2 regions of the Carnobacterium funditum DSM 5970 genome follow, and region 1 is predicted to be linked to the other one. Evidence: a T-box and tRNA genes for the amino acid it is inferred to sense, from the RefSeq annotation. Region 1 holds a T-box; the other holds one or more tRNA genes.
What was found. A T-box is a leader RNA that pairs with one kind of tRNA and senses whether it is charged. The one in region 1 lies ahead of leuS (leucine--tRNA ligase), so its partner is inferred to be a tRNA-Leu.
Positions count from the first base shown of each region.

Region 2: it has a tRNA-Leu gene. The T-box ahead of leuS (leucine--tRNA ligase) is inferred to sense a tRNA for this amino acid. The anticodon was not compared.

Region 1 is NZ_JQLL01000001.1:1,051,725-1,055,154, forward strand. It holds gene leuS (leucine--tRNA ligase) at 1-1,546, opposite strand, end outside; T-box leader at 1,624-1,850, opposite strand; gene nagE (N-acetylglucosamine-specific PTS transporter subunit IIBC) at 2,153-3,430, opposite strand, start outside.
Region 2 is NZ_JQLL01000001.1:2,221,386-2,224,815, reverse strand. It holds gene BR44_RS10390 (NAD(P)/FAD-dependent oxidoreductase) at 1-1,040, opposite strand, end outside; tRNA gene BR44_RS10385 (tRNA-Leu) at 1,349-1,432, opposite strand; gene BR44_RS10380 (glycosyl hydrolase family 28-related protein) at 1,566-2,993, opposite strand; gene BR44_RS10375 (SprT family protein) at 3,027-3,430, opposite strand, start outside.

The sequences.
Region 1 (3,430 bases):
CAGGATCAGCTAACATCTCGGTATTTTTAGGATCGATGAAGCGTAAAAAGTACCATGAGCTACCAGCCCATTGTGGCATCGTATTTGTATCGCGACGACCTTTCATTCCGGTAATTGGGTCTACAACATTTACCCATTCTTTAATATTAGCTAATGGTGATTCACCTGTGCCACTAGGTTTTATGTGCTCTGTTTTCGGTAACAATAAAGGAAGTTCGTCCTCAGGCAATGTAGTTGACGTTCCATCTTCCCAGTGGATAACTGGAATAGGTTCTCCCCAGTAACGCTGACGCGCAAATAACCAATCACGCAAACGATAAGTTGTTTCTGGATTTCCTACTTTGTTTTCTTCTAACCAGTTATTCATTTTAACCATAGCCGCTTCTTTATCCAACCCATTTAAAAAATCAGAGTTAATGTGTAACCCATCTTCAAGAAAGGCTTCTTTTTCTACATCTCCGCCTTTAAGAACTGGAATAATAGGCAATTCAAACGCTTTGGCAAAATCATAATCGCGTTGATCATGTGCAGGAACAGCCATAATAGCGCCTGTACCATATGAAGCTAAGACATAATCCGCAATCCAGATTGGCATTTTTTCACCGTTAACAGGATTGATTGCATAGGCTCCTGTGAAGACGCCGGTTTTATCTTTATTTAAATCTGTCCGTTCTAAATCACTTTTCAAGCTAATTTTTTTAAGATAAGCTTCAACGATTTCTTTTTGTTCCGGTGTAGTAATCGTTCCTACTAAATTTAATTCTGGTGCTAATACACAATACGTAGCTCCAAATAAGGTATCCGGACGCGTTGTAAAGACAGTAAAATGTTGATCTGAGTCTTGGACAGAAAATTGAACAGAAGCTCCAACGGATTTACCAATCCAATTGCGCTGCATGTCTTTAATACTTTCAGGCCAATCAACTAATTCTAAATCTTCTAATAGACGTTCTGCATAAGCAGTAATTTTCAACATCCATTGTTTCATCGGTTTACGAAAAACTGGATGACCGCCACGTTCACTTTTTCCATCAATTACTTCTTCATTTGCTAGAACTGTTCCTAATTCCGGGCACCAGTTAACTGCTACTTCTGCTTCATAAGCCAGTCCTTTTTCATATAGCTTAGTGAAAATCCATTGCGTCCATTTGTAGTAATCAGGATCGGTTGTATTAATTTCACGTTCCCAATCATAACTAAAACCTAACGAATTGATTTGACGACGGAACGTTTCAATGTTTTTTGCTGTAAATTCTGCAGGATCATTCCCTGTATCTAACGCATACTGTTCAGCTGGTAACCCAAAAGCATCCCAGCCCATTGGGTGTAAAACATTGTACCCTTGAGCACGCTTCATACGTGAAAGTATATCCGTTGCCGTATAACCTTCAGGGTGTCCAACATGCAACCCTTGTCCTGATGGATATGGAAACATATCCAACGCATAAAACTTTTCTTTTTTTGTGTCTTCTGTCGTCTTGAATGTATTAGTATCTTTCCAGTAGTTCTGCCACTTTTTCTCAATCGTCTTGTGATTAAAACTCATATTATTTTTCCCACTTTCTTTATTTTATCTCTTAAATTAAAAAATCGTCCTATGAGTCCAGATAATTGCTCTGTTACTCATAGGACGATTTGACAAGTCAATAATCGTGGTACCACCTAAATTTTCTACACCTTTATTTATGTAGACTCTTCTTACCTTTAACGCAGGCGTTACGACTTCACTTACTGTCATTTTCAGCAAAGCAACATCCAAGGCGAGTTCAAAAGTTTTCTTTATGCATTTACACCACCCATGCACTCTCTTTGAAAGAAGCGTTTCTAATAATCCTTTTCTTTGTTTTTAACTATTTATCTTATTCTATCAAATAAAGTCTTAGTGAGCAAGGATAAAAATAGTCCTATTACGGCTAACCTACTATTATATCCTGTTTAATTAGAGAGTATTAAATGATTTTTGATAAAGCAATAAATGCACTCGTTTTCCGAGTATAATCAATCACAAAAAAAGGAGTGAGACATAAAGCATTTAGACCCGAATTACTTTTTCGTGATGTGGACGTCAGGTTTGTTTTTTGGAGCACATTTTAGAATAAAAGTCCGGATATGCGAAAGAGGCTGGGACTTTTTGTCCCAGCCTCTTAGTTACTTATTTTTTTAATTTAATCATTTCATCAGCAACGAATTGTACTTCAGTTCCAACAATAACTTGAATGTTATAGTCAGAAACTTTATTGATTCCTACAATTCCTGCAGATTTAATTTTCTTCTCGTCAACTTTAGACATATCTTTGACTTCTAGTCTTAGACGTGTTGTACAGTTATCGATAGCTGTAACGTTAGTGTCTCCGCCTAAACCATCATAAATGATTTTAGCTTGACGTTTAAATTCAATATCTTTTGCAGATGAACCTGAAACTTTAGAAGTAACAGCCGTAACTTCTTCTTCTACCATTTCTTCATCTTCATCGTCTCCACGACCTGGTGTTGCTAAGTTGAACTTAACAATAATAAAACGGAATACGAAGTAGTAGATAGCAAAAAATACTAAACCTTGAACAATCAACATATATGGTTGGTTAGCTAAAGGTAAACTAGAACTTAAGATAAAGTCGACTAAACCAGCGCTAAAACCAAATCCAGCTGTCCATTGGAACGTCGCTGCGATAAATAATGAAATCCCTGTTAATACTGCGTGAACCAAGTATAAAACTGGTGCAACAAACATAAATGAGAATTCTAGTGGCTCAGTAACACCCGTAAAGAAGGCTGCGAAACTAGCTGCAATCATCAATGATGCAACAACTTTTTTCTTATTGTCTTTAGCAGTGTGATACATTGCAAGTGCTCCACCTGGTAAACCAAACATCATGATTGGGAAGAAACCAGCTTGATACATACCAGTTGTTCCTTTTACTCCAGTGTTACCCCAGAAGTTTCCGATATCATTGATACCAGCAACGTCGAACCAGAAAACTGAGTTTAATGCGTGATGCAATCCGGTAGGAATCAATAAACGGTTAAAGAATCCATATAAACCAGCACCAACAGCGCCTAATTTACTGATGGATGTACCAAAAGTTACTAATCCTGAGAAGACTACTGGCCAAACAAATAGTAGAATCATGGAAACAACCATCATAGCTACTGAAGTCATAATAGGTGCTAAACGTTTTCCACTAAAGAAGGCTAGTGCCGTCGGAAGTTTAACCGTATGAAAGCGATTATACATTGCAGCAGCAACTAATCCTGAGATAATACCGATGAAAGCATTATTGATTTTGCCAAAAGCTGGACTTACTGCTTCAACGTCAATCCCTTGTAACATCGCAACAGAATCTGTACCTAATAAAGTAGTGATAACCAAGAAAGCTACTAAACCACTTAGAGCAGCTGCGCCATCTTTGTCTTTTGACATACCTAATGA
Region 2 (3,430 bases), 1.2 Mb from region 1:
GGCACTTTATCTAATGTTGTTAAATCTTGTGAAGACCAATGATAGAGAGTTTCTTTAATATCGAAGTAGGCTTCACCAAATTCTTCTAAATTACGATAATGTTCAATTGTTTTAGACTTGCTTCTTCCCGTCGCATGACCATCACCAGCAATTAATATAAGCTTTTCTCCTTCTTTTGATAAAACCGAGCGTAAAGAGCGCGTCGGTTGGTCTGCACTTATATACAGTCCAACAGGGATATCTTTTTTTGTTCTAGCTGCAATCGCATAAGAGCGATTGACAGAAAGTCTAGTAAAGTATATCCCCTCATTATCATTAATCGGATAGTGGCTTGCAATAATAACTTTATCGCATGAGATTAAAGACATATTTTCTGTTACAATAACTAGTTCCTCTTGGTCTATCACTTTTAAAGCACGAGTATTTTCGTATACTTGACCTCCCAGTTTCTTAATTTCTTCTACTAAACCAGTTAAAAATTTCACTGGATGAAACTGAACCTGATTGTACATCACTAAAGCCTCTTCCACAACGAATGGCAGGTCAACTTCTTTTTTCGCCAATCCGCCATCAATCGCCAATTTTTTATAAGCTTCTGATTCTGCTAGAATCTTTTGAGCACCCTCTTTTGTTTGAGCAAATACAAAAGAATTTTCTTCAGATAAGTCACAATCTATGTTCAAATCAACGGCTAGTTGCTTAATAAGATTTAATCCTACTAGATTTGCATCGTAATACAATTTAGCTTTTTCTTGACCAATTGATTTAATAAGTTCGTCATAAATTAATCCATGCTGTGCTGTTATTTTTGCTGTTGTAAAACCTGTGACTCCGTCTATTAATTTTTCTGCTTCTATTAAAATAACTTTTTTCCCAGCTTTGGCTAATAAATAAGCACTAATAATCCCAACAATTCCCCCTCCAATAATTCCAACCTCTGTTTCAACAGATTTCTGTAATGAATCAAAACTCGGAGTCTCTTTGAATTCTCTCCAGATAGACTTCGGAAATATATTAATAGAACTTTTTTTCCCAATCATGATTTCACTCCTAACTAGTCTATTTTATATTAACTAAATTGTTTTCATTAACAGTTTCAGTTTATTGAAAACACTTTCTACGGTCAAATAAAACGAATGGAATGAGTCGTTAAAATTAATGGCTTATTTCTTACCAATAGACAAATTCTTCCCGGTATTTTTTTAGCTGAATAATTGTACCCTCTGACTATCTAACTAGGATAATTTCCCTAGCAAATTCAATAGCTGGACTTCGTTTGTTCCCAATAAAAATAGAGCTCACTAATTTTATCATTAGCCGAGCTCTATTCACTTCCTCTTTTGTTTTATGCGGCCGAGAAGACTCGAACTTCCACGGGAGATACTCCCACCAGCCCCTCAAGCTGGCGCGTCTGCCATTCCGCCACGACCGCGTTGTCTTTAAATGAGTACTTTAAATCAACAAATAAAAACTTACTTCCTACATTATTTACTATACAATTACAAAGGTAATTTTGCAATAGGCAAAATTAGTATCAAAAAAACTTTTTTTTGATACTATTTGCTCTACTTATAAGCCACTTGTACATGAGATGTCGTGCTACTCACTTGAACTGCGTTTTCAACTTCCGGATAGTTCTTTAGTTGAATATTTTTTATCGTTACTTCTCCCGCTCGATATTGTATTGAGATAGCTACATTTTTAGAGCTAGTCGTTAATATTGGTTGTGCTTGTGCAAAAAAATGGGTAATAGCCACTTTTTGATAAGCTGAGATAACCAGAGCTCTTTTTGTAGAAATAGCGTAAAGACTCGTTGCTTGTGGGTAATAAGAGGCAAGAAATGTTCCTCGTATCCCAAAGGCTGAACAACTCGCTTCATCGGCCAAACTATGGTGACCAATGTGTCTGAAATTATAAGAACGATTGTCACGATAAGAAAGATGACCAATTATTTGAGTATCGGACGCTGCAGAACTTGTTTGATGCGCTTTTATCTCTACTCCACCGAAACAATAAGCACTCAGATTGTTAACCAACGTTACATGTTGGGAGCCATCGTCTATTTCAATCCCATTTGAATTGGAATAGCCTATTTTGTGGGCGCGTCCGCTGGGATGGTGTAAAAAACAGTTAGAAATTAAAATATCATCACTATGATGAGTTGTAATTCCATCATCTCCAAACCCAAATGCTTCTACTTGATCTATCCAGATGAAGCGACTTCCAAACCGAGCACGTTTGCCATCACCTAAATAGTTATAAAAGGCCGACGTAACATCCACACCATGGAGTCCTGGGTCCTTTACTGTCACGTTTCTAATTAAAGCAAAATGGACATGTGCTAATGTGAGCCCACTTGAACTTGTTCCCCCCGAAGCCGTTCTCATATTTCCCGAAATACGTTTAATGTTCCAATCTAATGTTAATCCTTCGATACGAATATGACTATTTCCTTTTAAATAATGCCAATTGGTTAATAATTTTGCCCTTTTAGGAGCTGAATCAGAAAGGATCAGCTGTGTTTGTTCTGTTCCACTCCCAATTAGTTCTGTATAAGAGGGCAACTTAATCTCATTCACCCGATATTGACCAGGTGGAACAATAACACAACGAAATCCTGTTGAAATAGCTTTTTTAAAGGCTTCTGTACAATCAGTCATGCCATCACCAACTGCTCCATAATCTAGTACGGATACCATTTCAGTCTGTTTGCTTAACTGTATCATGGCTTTGTCTAGTTGGTTTTTCCAATCTGGAAAAACATGCCCTTCGCTGTCAACACTAGCTGAGAGACTTGATGTAAAGTCTATTTTTTCTTTAGATAAAAATGTATCCGTTAGGCAGACTTTTTTCTTGTTCTTTCGCTTAGCTAATCCTCTTAATAAATGGAATTGCTTTTCTGTTTCATCGATAGCTTGTTGTTTTCCTTCTTTTATTCCATAAATCGGAAAAATTTCCGTTAATAATTCTTGAATTGCTTTCGTCTGATGCATCTAATCACCTCATCTTTTGCTCATTTGAGACATTTACTGCTTACTATCTTGTAAAACTAACCTTCCTTGACATCTTCCGCAGACAAAGCGCTGTGTATTAAACCGACGTTGTCGGTAAATGCTCATTTCACAGCTTTTACATTGATAAGTCCACATCTTTTTTGCTCTATCTTTTGTTCTTAGAGATTGAACAAATCGAGTACCTCCTGTTTGTTTTAGCAGTTCTTTAAAATCGCTATCTTTATGTTGATAGCCTTTCCCTGTAAGATGCAAATGGTAATGACACAATTCATGTTTAATAACGCTGATAAACTCTTGTTTACCAAACGTCTCTAAAATATTTAGATTAAAATCTAAATCGTGTGTTCTTAAATGATATCTTCCGCCAGTTGTCCTTAGTCGATTATTAAACGTAGCATGGTGTTCAAAGGGCTGTT